Regions from separate parts of the Alteromonas infernus genome, predicted to be linked through region 3. Evidence: predicted binding sites of a transcription regulator. Region 3 holds the regulator's gene; each other region holds the start of a gene.

Region 1 (3,204 bases), on a different contig from region 3:
GAGAGCGAGAAAAATACTGGTAACTACATTCATGGATGAGCCCAAGTGTTGCCACTGCTTGTATAGCGTTTAGATTACAAGGGGTGAGTAGCAAATAACGAAGCGAACATTATTTAATCATAGCGTTAAATAATAAATGTTGAAAATAGAATCGTTAACTTTTTCTCCTCGCACGCTAGCATTGTCTCGAAGAAAAACAAAAACGCCGCTCGGTACGACGATAATGAAAACGTCAACCGAGCGGCGTCTTGCACTATGTGCTTATTGCCTACTGAATTAAAGTGAGGCTTTTAGCGCTTGCGCTTTGTCTGTTGCTTCCCATGGGAACTCGTCACGACCAAAGTGACCATATGCGGCCGTTGGGCGATAAATAGGACGCTCAAGGTCAAGCATTTGAATAAGGCCGTAAGGGCGTAGGTCGAAGTGTTCACGCACAAGCGCTACTAACGTTTTCTCATCAACAACGCCCGTTCCAAAGGTATCAATGCTAATAGACGTAGGCTCTGCAACACCAATGGCGTAAGACACTTGAATTTCACAACGCTTTGCAAGACCTGCCGCAACAATGTTCTTGGCAACATAACGGCCTGCGTAGGCTGCGCTGCGGTCTACCTTAGATGGATCTTTACCAGAGAACGCACCACCGCCGTGACGAGCCATACCACCATATGTGTCTACAATGATTTTACGACCTGTTAAGCCGCAGTCGCCCATTGGACCACCAATAACAAATCGGCCCGTGGGGTTAATGTGAAAACGTGTATTGCCATCAATCCATTCACTTGGTAGCACTGGCTTAATGATTTCTTCCATTACCGCTTCGCGAACCGTTTCAGTGCTTACTGAATCGCAGTGCTGCGTTGAAAGTACAACAGCGTCAATACCCACAGGCTTGTCGTTTTCGTACTTGAAGGTAATTTGGCTTTTTGCGTCCGGGCGTAACCAGTCTAGCTTACCAGACTTGCGTACTTCGGCTTGCTTTTGCACAAGACGGTGAGAGTACGTAATAGGTGCCGGCATCAAAACGTCTGTTTCATCGCTGGCGTAACCAAACATTAAGCCTTGGTCACCTGCACCTTGCTCTTCAAGGCTTGCTCTATCAACACCTTGATTGATGTCAGGAGACTGTTTACCAATGGCATTTAATACCGCACATGAGTCAGCATCAAAGCCCATATCTGAATGGGTATAGCCGATTTCTTTTACGGTGTTGCGGGTAAGCTCTTCAATGTCTACCCACGCTGAAGTGGTTACTTCACCACCTACTAAAACCATACCGGTTTTTACATACGTTTCGCAGGCCACCCGAGCGCGAGGATCTTGTTCTAAAATAGCGTCAAGAACCGCATCTGAGATCTGATCAGCAATTTTGTCCGGATGTCCTTCAGACACTGACTCGGATGTGAATAAATGCGTGGCCATAAATGCTCCGTAAGCGTTAAATTATCAAAATAGTCGTATATTGTACTAAAACAAGTTATAAATACCAGTCTTTACTTCTAGACGTCTAAAAGTCTCTTTGTTACGAAATGTTGACATGACCCGATCAGTATTAGGGTTATTTCTATACAATAAAAAGACTTAGGCAAAGATAAGAGGGTTTTCATTACCGAGCTAATACGCATTGGTGAGCGTATAGACCATTTTTTACTATTACTTTCACTATTGGCAATGAAAACCCATTGAACTGTTAGGTGGCATAGGTAAGAATAATGCCACATTCATTCGTATAAAGAAGTGGAGCGAACGCCTTACCTCTACGCTCGTCTAGCTTGCCTAGCCCGCTAAGATACGAAACAAAAGATACAAAATAAATCAGGAGACAACATGCCCTCTCGTCGTGAACTCGCCAATGCTATCCGTGCACTAAGCATGGATGCTGTTCAACAAGCTAAATCAGGTCACCCAGGCGCCCCAATGGGGATGGCTGACATCGCGCAGGTACTATGGGGTGATTTCTTATCACACAATCCTGCTAACCCGTCTTGGGCTAACCGCGATCGCTTTGTGCTTTCAAATGGTCACGGCTCGATGCTGTTGTATTCTTTGCTTCACCTTTCAGGCTACGAACTGCCTATTGAAGAGTTAAAGAACTTCCGTCAGCTTCACTCTAAAACCCCAGGCCACCCAGAGTATGGCTATGCGCCAGGTGTTGAAACTACTACTGGCCCGCTAGGTCAGGGTATTAGCAATGCAGTGGGTATGGCGCTTGCTGAAAAAGTGCTAGCAGCACAATTCAACAAAGACGGTCACACTATTGTTGATCATCACACCTATGCATTCTTAGGCGACGGCTGCTTGATGGAAGGTATCTCTCATGAGACGTGTTCACTAGCCGGTACGCTTGGTCTTGGTAAGCTCATCGCATTTTGGGACGACAACGGCATTTCAATTGACGGTGAAGTAGAAGGTTGGTTCACCGACGACACACCAGCGCGCTTCAAGAGCTACGGCTGGGAAGTGATTGAAGGTGTTGACGGTCACGATGCTGAGCAAGTGAAAGCCGCAATCGAAAAAGCGCAAGCGAATACAACGCAACCAACGCTAATTTGCTGTAAAACCACCATTGGATTTGGTTCGCCTAATAAAGAAGGTACTGAGTCTTGCCACGGTGCACCGCTTGGCGATGATGAAATTGTTGCTACGCGTGAGAAGCTTGGTTGGAGCCACGGCGCATTTGAAATTCCAGACGATATCTACGCGGGCTGGGATGGTAAAGACAAAGGCTCAAAAGCGGAAAGCGCGTGGAACGATGCTTTCGCAGCATACGAAGCCGCTTATCCAGAGCTTGCAGCAGAATTCAAACGCCGTGTAAATGGCGAACTGCCAGCAGATTTCAGCGACAAAGCAGACGCTATCATCGCTGAACTTCAAGCTAACCCACAAAACATTGCTTCGCGTAAAGCGTCGCAAAATGCGCTAAACGCATTTGGTCCGCTGCTACCTGAGCTATTAGGTGGCTCTGCCGACCTTGCAGGTTCTAACCTGACTATTTGGGAAGGCAGTAAAGGTGTTGAAGCGAACGATGCATCAGGTAACTACATATACTACGGTGTGCGTGAGTTTGGTATGTCTGCCATGATGAACGGTATTACCCTTCACGGTGGCTTTAAAGCTTACGGCGCAACCTTCCTAATGTTTATGGAATATGCACGTAATGCGGTACGCATGGCGGCGCTTATGAAGCAGCCTGCTATTTTCGTT
Region 2 (3,204 bases), on a different contig from region 3:
CTGCTTTTTCAGCTATCTTAGTGAGCAGCCTGATTTGGAAGCATTAGCCGTAGACCCCAGAAATACCGATGTGATTTATACGGTAACCGAAGATGCCACACGCACCGGAGCATTAAGTCCACGGTGTGAAACCAAGTACGAGGATACCGGTTCAACAGACTATCCCACCTTGCTGGTCAAGCTTACCCGCAAAGATAATGGCACAGTAGAAATGTCAAATGTGCGTCCACTCCAATTTCCTCTAGCACTTGAAGTGGGTAATTTTCCTAACGACGGTATTGAAGGTCTTGCCATGGCCGACGACGGTACCTTGTATTTAGGGTTAGAGAAGGACAAGGCCCGCCAGCCAAGGATTTTCTCGCTGAATGTTGATGACGGTCTTTTTGAATCCAGTGACTTTGCAGCGGTAAGTGAACCTAGTTTGCAGCTACCCCGGTTTACATCTGGTAATCATCCTATCAACGGATTAACCTTCTACACGCACACAACAGGCGCGTCGTATTTGCTGGGGGCTGCAAGAAATGACAATGAACTTTGGGTAATTGATGTCAGCGGTAAAAAGCCAACCAAACGCATACCTATTACCTTTGATGTTGCCGGCGACGAGAATTGCGAGCAGTACACTATGGATAATGCATCAATGGAAGGGGTGGTGGTCATTAAAGATACCCTGTGGATCATTAACGATCCTTGGGAAAAGAACTACTTAAAAAACGCGACGTGTGATGCTCACTTAAGCCGATATGAAGATTTAGCGCCTCTATTATTTCCACTTAAGATAAACGACACGTGGTTTAAATAAATCAGTGTTAGCGCTGACACATAAAAAAGGTTGCTAGCACCAATAAAGCAACCTTTTTTTATTAAAACGGGACCAGCGTTATTCGCGCTGATTCTCGTTACGCGTCACTGCGCAGACGAGAAGCAAAGGTTTTCTTAAACTTCGCCAGTTTCGGCGCAACCACCATTGAACAGTACTGGTTTTGCGGGTTATTTTTGAAGTAATCCTGATGATAGTCTTCGGCATCGTAGTAATTGTTTATCTCTACGATTTCCGTAACTACTGGGTCAGGCCAGATTTCTTCTTCAGTAATTTCTGCGATGATTTTCTCAGCTTCGGCCTTTTGCTCGGCGTTGTGATAGAATACCGCACTGCGATATTGTGGGCCTACGTCGTTACCCTGTCGGTTAAGCTGTGTAGGGTTGTGCAACGCAAAGAAAATTTCCAATATTTCGCGATAGCTAATGCTATCTGCATCGAAGGTTACCTGTACTACCTCGGCGTGGCCGGTAGTGCCGGTGCATACTTCTTCATAAGTTGGATCGGCTTTTTCGCCCCCAGCATAGCCAGAAATAGCTTTTTCTACACCCTCAACGGTGTTATACGCTGATTCGATACACCAAAAGCATCCGCCCGCCAAAGTCGCGACTTGTAAATTTGCCATAATAAAACCTCTCATAATCTATGGTTGTAGTGTGGGTGCGCCCCGCCTTCAACACAAGTCATCCAAGCGTGTTTTTTTATCGTATAAACGAATATTAAATAAGAATAATGTGGTGTCATCGCGAAAGGTTTTAAGCTTAACGCTTTAAATACGCGTGATGAGTTTTACGATAGATTACGTTTTCAGTGAAAGGTATCGATTTTGCCTTTTCGGGCAAAACAGCCAACGTCGATGCGTTCTATGTAGTAGAGGTAGTAAAAAGTGATTATTTTCTATGACGGCTATTGCCCCTTATGTATCGCAGAGATGCGACACCTAGCAAAACGAGATAAACACAACAAGCTAACGCTGGTTGATATTCAGTCGCCTGATTTTTCTATTCGCTATCCCGCGCTAGACTGGCACGCACTTAATGCCAGAATACATGGCCTTCGCAGCGATGGCACCTTGATAACCGGCCTCGACGTCACCCATGAGGCGTGGAAAGCGGTTGGTGTAGGCTGGCTTTACGCGCCCCTTCGTTGGCCGCTTATTCGCCACGTGGCCGATGCCTTTTATAACGTTTTCGCGAAGCATAGATACACTATTTCTTATTTGCTGACGGGCAAAAAACGCCAGTGCGACCGCTGTATACCAGGAGAGCCCAATGAAAAATAAGGTGTTAGTTGTTGGGGCTTCTGGGGGAATTGGGGCTGCGCTAGTTGACCAATACCGCTCAATGGGCAATGACGTTATCGCGGTAAGCCGTGCGCCGGCTTCAGACTTTGAGCAAACAGAAAGTGTCTCATATTATCAAATCTCAACGCAGGACGATAAACACATAGGTGAGTTTGTACAGCAGTTAGCGCAGCAGGGGGTAGTGATAAGCGCTGTGGTGATAACCACGGGTTTTTTGCATAACGAGGAAAACGCCATTCACCCTGAAAAGCGTTTAGAGGATATAAACGAAGCGGCACTGTCGGCGTATTTTGGTACTAACAGCATTACGCCTGCGCTGTGGCTAAAACACCTTGTTAATATTGTGAGCAAAGAAGGCTCGACCCTTGTATGTCTAAGTGCACGTGTGGGCAGTATTTCTGATAATGGCTTGGGTGGCTGGTATGGCTATCGCGCGTCGAAAGCCGCACTTAACATGTTTGTTAAAACCGCATCGGTTGAATACAAGCGTAGAGTAAAAAATACAATACTGGTTTGCTATCACCCGGGCACCGTTGATACCGGGCTTTCAAAGCCTTTTCAAAAGAATGTCGCTGCTAAGAAACTATTTACCCCTGAGTTTACGGCGAAACAGCTTATTACGCACCTTTCTCAACTAGATAGAGAGCAAGTTTGCCATTTTATCGACTGGAACGGTGAAGTGGTAACTTGGTGATACGGTCTTTCATCATTTCAACAAGTTCAACATCAAGACTTTTTATTTCACTGCTGTTACCATGCTATTTTTGGGATTGGTGCAGCGTATTGATAAGCCCATAAAGGTTGCAATACAACGCGTTGACGCCACACGTGAGTCATAATAACAGAACGCCATCCTGATAATAAAATAATACCAGTTCGCATGGCATTAACCTTCGACATACAACAGGTGTCGGGTTTTTATTGCGAACTGCTATAACAATAACTCAACGAGAGGAAGGGATATGAGCGGGGCCAGAGAACAGTTCGGATCGCGCATAGGTTTTATTTTGGCTGCTGCCGGTTCTGCAGTAGGCATTGGTAATTTGGTTGGTTTCCCTGTCGGTGCAGCTAAAAACGGCGG
Region 3 (3,204 bases):
CTCCCCTACATTGGTTAATGAGGATTCTGATCAGATATGTACACAATGAAATGCTGTGTTAAAGTTGCGATAGGCGTTCTGATAGTGGGTATTAATCTTATGAATATTGGCTTGCTATCATGCCTTGTAGCGCTTTCAGTTATTCGAATTCATATTGCGTAACTGAAAATGCAACAACAAATTAAGCTGGAACCTGTGGCTAGATTCGCTCAGTTTCAGTGTTTAAAACTTTTTGTAATTACTTGGTTAGAACGCGCTTGTGTTTATCTTCCTATAACTATAACGACATAAGATAGCGGCAAAGCGTGAGTAAAAACACCGATGAACCCTACATCTAAGGATACAATTTTACATGTCAGATTTTAGACAACGCGCACTCGATTATCACGCCTACCCCACCCCCGGAAAAATTCGCGTAGAGCTGTCTACGTCAGCAGATAGTGTTGACGACCTTGCATTAGCATACAGCCCCGGTGTTGCCGAACCAGTTAGGGAAATAGCTGAAGACCCCGATAATGCCTATAAGTACACCGCTAAAGGTAACATGGTAGCCGTGATTAGTAATGGCACCGCGATCTTAGGTTTAGGTAACCTTGGCCCCCTCGCCTCAAAGCCTGTGATGGAAGGTAAAGCCTTGCTGTTTAAACGCTTTGCCGGGCTAGATGCCATTGATATTGAAGTAAAGCATCGCACGACAGAAGAGTTCATTAATACTGTGGCGAATATCGCCGACACCTTCGGCGGTATAAACTTAGAAGATATTAAAGCCCCTGAGTGTTTTGAGATTGAACAAGAGCTTATAAAGCGCTGTAAAATTCCCGTATTTCACGACGATCAGCACGGCACTGCAATCGTCACGGCAGCGGGTATGCTAAATGCCCTTGAGATTCAGGGCAAAAATATCGAGAGTGCAAAAATAGTGTGCATGGGTGCAGGCGCAGCCGCGGTAGCTTGCATGGAACTACTCATTAAATGCGGCGCCCAGCGTGAACGCATTTATATGCTAGACAGAAAAGGGGTTATTCATACCCGTCGTGAAGAGCTGACTGAGCACAAAAAGCTCTTTGCTAACAACACCGACAAACGCACCCTTGAAGATGTTATGGAAGGCGCAGATATTTTTGTTGGCGTATCAGGGCCTGACGTTTTACCACCAGAAACGCTAGCGTTAATGGCAGAGAACCCTATTGTATTTGCTTGCTCAAACCCAGACCCAGAGATAAAGCCAGAGCTGGCCCATGAGGTGCGTAAAGACCTCATTATGGCAACCGGGCGCTCTGATTACCCAAATCAGGTTAACAACGTTCTATGCTTCCCTTTTATTTTCCGCGGCGCATTAGATGTTCGCGCCACGGCCATAAACGACGAGATGAAAGTGGCCGCCGTTGAAGCCCTTCGCACCATTACCAAAGAGCCGGTGCCAGAAGAAGTATTAGCGGCAAGTAAAAGCGACAGTCTGACCTTCGGTAAAGAGTACATTATCCCTAAGCCGATGGACCCACGCTTATGTGAACGTATCGCAACTGCGGTATCTAAAGCAGCGATAGCGTCCGGCGTGGCCCGGGTACCTGAAAACTCGGCCGAATAGGGGTAAATTAACAGTGGGGTTGCCGAAAACCAGACTAGCGAAAGGCTAACTTCAGTGATGTAGCATTAAACAAGAATTACTATGTTTAATATGCCATAAAAAACGGCGCTATTATTGTGAGATCACTTCACACTAATAGCGCCGTTTTTTGTTAGCATGGGTTAAGCTGAACTTTATTCATCTTCCGAGACGTTGTTTTCAAAGCTTGGATCTATACCCATTTCTTCCATAATGCGACGCGCTTCTGCTGGCACCCGATTAGGATTGTCTTTGCGCAAATCATCGTCGTTCGGTAAAGGTTGCCCCGTAAACGCGTGTAAAAACGCTTCGCAAAGTAACTCCGAATTGGTGGCGTGGCGCAAATTGTTTATTTGGCGGCGAGTACGCTCGTCGGTGAGTGCCTTCAGCACATTAATTGGTATAGAGACAGTGACTTTCTTTACCTGTTCGCTCTTTTTGCCATGCTCTGCGTAGGGGTGAATATACTTACCGTTCCATTCTGCCATTGTACTAACTCGGTCTACTCTTTTTTATGTTATGAACAGAAATTCTAAACAAGTTCACGAAAAGGTCAATTGAGCAGTGTAAACCTCTTGACGTCTAGACATATATTATTTAATTTAGACGTCTAAACGTCTATAAAATTACATTTTCAAGAGAATAAGCCATGGTTTCTTACGCGCAAGGTATCGATGCATTAAACCAGTCCCTGTCGGAACTGCGTGATATTGATGTATCTTTTGAATTTTTTCCGCCTAAAACGGAAGCCATGGAACAAACACTATGGAAATCTGTAGAGCGCTTAGCGCCACTAAAGCCAAGCTATATGTCGGTGACCTACGGTGCAAATAGCGGCGAACGAGACAGAACACACGATGTGGTTAAGCGAATTCAACAGCAAACCGGTGTTGCTGCAGTTCCACACTTGACGTGCGTAGATGCAAGCCGCGAGGAGCTTAAGCAAATTGCAAAAGACTACTGGGATTCAGGCATTCGCCGTATTGTTGCGCTTCGCGGCGATTTACCGCCAGGGTTAGAAAAAACAGAGATGTACGCCTCTGACTTAGTTGCCTTGTTGAAAGACGTGGCGGATTTTGATATTTCCGTTGCTGCTTACCCTGAAAAGCACCCTGAAGCCCCGAATGCGCAGTTCGACCTGCTTAACCTTAAACGCAAGGCTGAAGCAGGAGCAACCGAAGCCATTACGCAGTTTTTCTTCGACACCAGCGTTTATTTGCGATTTAGAGACCGCGCAGCCGCTGCCGGTGTAGATATCGATTTAGTGCCGGGCATTTTGCCAGTAACCAATTACCAAACCCTGGTTAAATTCGCTGGCTTTACTAACGTGCATGTTCCAGGGTGGCTACATAAAATGTTCGATGGCCTTGACGCTGACGACCAGGCAACGCGAAACCTTATTGGAGCAAACATTGCTATGGACCAAGTTAAGGTATTAGCGAAAGAAGGGGTTAAGCACTTCCACTTCTATACTCTTAACCGTAGCGAACTCAGTTACGCCATTTGCCATATGCTAGGCGTACGCAGTGGCGCATAATCTCCGTGGCACTCGCTTTAACAGTACCCTCTGATAATATGAATGCAGAACAGGCGCGTAA
Region 4 (3,204 bases), on a different contig from region 3:
CCCAAGAGGGCTTTATCGCCAGCGGGTTAGATAATATAAGTCGCTTAGTGGTTGTAGATCAGTCTCCTATAGGCAGAACACCACGCTCGACGCTCGCAACCTACACGGGCATGTTCGACCAAATCAGACGCTTATTTGCTACCACTGACGACGCCAAAAGCCGTGAGTATGATGCCGGTCATTTTTCTTTTAACGTGACCAAAGGCCGATGCCCCAACTGTGAAGGACTAGGTGTAGTGTCGGTAGAATTACTATTTATGCCCAGTGTGTATTCACCTTGTTCGGTCTGTAATGGTTCACGGTTTAAGGATGAGGTTTTAGATGTTCACTATAAAAAACACTCTATTGCCGATATTTTATCTCTTACAGTCAACGAGGCGCAGGATGTATTTGAGGATAACAGCGCAGTTTTGCGAGGGCTTAAAACACTAATTAACGTTGGCCTTGGTTATCTTACACTGGGGCAAAGTGCCACCGAGCTATCAGGAGGTGAGGCCCAGCGTATTAAGTTGGCCTCTGAACTTAAGCGTGCGCAAAACAATAACACCCTTTATGTGCTGGACGAACCGACCACAGGTTTGCACCTTTCAGATACTGCACTGCTTTTGGAGCACTTAAGTACGCTTGTGGATAGCGGTAATACCGTGGTGATGGTTGAGCATAATATGCAAGTGGCCGCCGCTAGTGACCACGTTATTGATATGGGGCCGGGAGCTGGCGAGGACGGTGGACAAATCGTGGCGTGGGGCACACCAAAAGACGTTGCGAAGAATAAGGAAAGCGCAACTGCGCCCTTTTTGAAGCAAGCTTGCAAAATAAATTAATCGGCAAAGGCCGCCGGTCGCTCATTTGTTTACTCATTTTGCATGCCGCACCTTTGTCATAGCAGCAAGCACCGTGCAATACGGCTTTGAGAAGCCAATGTGTAGTATCACACTTAAACGGCGTAGTGAGGTAAAACGGGTTTGTACCTTAAAAAGAAATGTTTTTTAAAGAGTGTTTCACTTTTTGCAATACAGTGTGGTGAAAACTGCGGTTGACTTATAGACGTCTATACGGCAAATTGCTTGTATGAAAAAGATTCTACTTACTCGCACCACCATGATGTCGATTACCACCTTAAAAAGGGCGGTCGCTGGCTAGTGCAAGTAAGCAAAAGACAACGAAAGCCCGCCTAACACAGAGCGGGCTTTTTTTTACACACGTTTTAGCATGCGTAACCTTAAGGAGCAGCATATGAAAGTCTTAAAGTTTGGGGGTTCTTCTCTAGCCGATGCACCGCGATACATGCGCGTTATGGAAATTAGCACGGCCACCCACCAAACCGACGGTGCTGCGGTTGTACTCTCTGCCCCTAAGGGGGTAACGAACGCGCTTTCACTATTGTGTGAACAAGCAGCCGCGGGTGAAGATTTCCAACCGTTATTCACTAAACTGAACGACACGGTTACCGGCATTGCCAACAACCTTAACGAAGAACTCGACGGCTTTGCCCACGCAAGCGTGGTAGATTTCATCAACAGTCACCTCAGTGTATTAAAGCAGCACCTTGAAGGCATAAAGTTGCTTGGCGTAGCGCCAGATAATGTTGCAGCGGGTATCCTAAGCATTGGTGAATATATTTCGGTTACGCTTTTCAGCGCCATGCTTTCAGCGAAGGGCATCGCTAACCGCGTTATCGACCCGGTAAAATATGTGCTTGCCGATGGCGAATACCTAGACAGCATTGCCGACGTGTCGCTAAGTAAGGCGCGTTTTTCAGACGTACCAAACGATGGCAGTGAGTTCTTAATAATGCCGGGTTTCGTCGCCGCTAATGAAGCGGGCGAAAAAGTGACGTTAGGCCGCAACGGTTCAGATTATTCCGCAGCAATTTTAGCGGCGTGTATCGATGCAAGCTGTTGCGAGATTTGGACAGACGTAGATGGTGTTTACAATGCTGACCCGAACCAAGTAGAAGGTGCGGTACTGCTTGATAAATTGACTTATCAAGAAGCCATGGAACTGTCTTATTTTGGCGCTAAAGTTCTTCACCCTAAAACCATTGGCCCTATCGCTCAACATCACATCCCGTGTTTAATTCGCAATACGCTTAATCCAGCGGCGCCGGGTACGCTTATCAGCAACGAAAAAAGTGAAGTATGGACGTCGGTTAAAGGTATTTCACAGCTTGATAACGTTACTATGTTTAACGTTGCAGGCCCTGGTCTTAAAGGCATGGTAGGCATGGCAAGTCGCGTGTTTGAAGTCATGTCGAATGCGAATATCTCTATCAGTTTAATTACTCAGTCTTCCTCTGAGTACTCAATCAGTTTTTGTATTCAAAGCAAGGACGCCCAGCGTGCGTTAACCTTACTTGAAGATGCGTTTGCACTAGAGTTACAAAATCAGCTGCTTGATCCAATCGAAGTGCGTCATGATCTTGCCATTGTTACCTTAGTGGGTGACGGTATGCGTCAAACCAAAGGCTTGGCGGCCCGTTTCTTTAACTCGCTTGCGCAAGCGAGAGTTAACAACGTAGCCATCGCGCAGGGCTCTTCTGAGCGCTCAATCTCTACAGTTATTGAAAGCAAGCGTGCGAAAAAAGCGGTAAAAGTCATTCATCAGAATTTTTTCTCTGACCGTCATACCATAGACGTATTCCTAGTAGGGTGTGGCAACGTGGGGACTGAACTGCTAGGGCAGATTGAAAAGCAGCAGCCGGCACTGTTAAAGCGCAATATTCAGCTGCGTGTCTACGGTATTGCCAATAGCCGTAAGCTACTGTTAAACAGCCAAGGTATAGATTTAAGCGGTGACTGGAGCGCAGCACTTGATTCAGCGAGCGAAGGGTTGAGCGTTGAGCGCTTACACCAGTTTGCTAATGACAACAGCTTAGTGAATCCAGTTATTGTTGACTGCACCAGCCATGAAGCCATTGCCAATCAGTACGTTGATATGATGGAAAGTGGTTTCCACGTAGTGACGCCGAACAAAAAGGCGAATACCAGCGCCATGGCTTATTACCGTAAGCTGCGCAAAACGGCACTTTCTACTAACCGTCAATACCTTTATGAGACGACAGTGGGCGCAGGCCTTCCGGTTATTGATAACCTGCAAAAGCTGTTTAGCGCCGGTGACGTTCTGCACCGCTTTGAAGGTATTTTATCAGGCAGCTTGTCTTACGTGTTCGGCAAGCTTGACGAGGGCATGAGCCTGTCGCAA

What was found. The regulator MetJ, encoded in region 3, represses methionine synthesis genes. The targets are predictions, from matches to a motif close to TAGACGTCTAGACGTCTA.
Region 1: metK (methionine adenosyltransferase) is a predicted target of MetJ. The motif match lies at 1,493-1,510, and genes of this name have one in related genera.
Region 2: msrA (peptide-methionine (S)-S-oxide reductase MsrA) is a predicted target of MetJ. The motif match lies at 1,522-1,539, and genes of this name have one in related genera.
Region 4: thrA (bifunctional aspartate kinase/homoserine dehydrogenase I) is a predicted target of MetJ. The motif match lies at 1,045-1,062, and genes of this name have one in related genera.

Annotation. Positions count from the first base shown of each region.
Region 1 is NZ_CACSIG010000017.1:262,384-265,587, forward strand. It holds gene ACX5J7_RS04980 (hypothetical protein) at 1-33, opposite strand, end outside; gene metK (methionine adenosyltransferase) at 277-1,422, opposite strand; gene tkt (transketolase) at 1,828-3,204, shown strand, end outside.
Region 2 is NZ_CACSIG010000042.1:29,079-32,282, reverse strand. It holds gene ACX5J7_RS10705 (hypothetical protein) at 1-802, shown strand, start outside; gene msrA (peptide-methionine (S)-S-oxide reductase MsrA) at 900-1,445, opposite strand; gene ACX5J7_RS10695 (thiol-disulfide oxidoreductase DCC family protein) at 1,707-2,102, shown strand; gene ACX5J7_RS10690 (SDR family NAD(P)-dependent oxidoreductase) at 2,092-2,817, shown strand; gene ACX5J7_RS10685 (sodium-dependent transporter) at 3,086-3,204, shown strand, end outside.
Region 3 is NZ_CACSIG010000033.1:158,098-161,301, forward strand. It holds gene ACX5J7_RS09545 (malic enzyme-like NAD(P)-binding protein) at 353-1,588, shown strand; gene metJ (met regulon transcriptional regulator MetJ) at 1,762-2,094, opposite strand; gene metF (methylenetetrahydrofolate reductase) at 2,256-3,143, shown strand.
Region 4 is NZ_CACSIG010000054.1:135,825-139,028, reverse strand. It holds gene ACX5J7_RS13240 (excinuclease ABC subunit UvrA) at 1-824, shown strand, start outside; gene thrA (bifunctional aspartate kinase/homoserine dehydrogenase I) at 1,237-3,204, shown strand, end outside.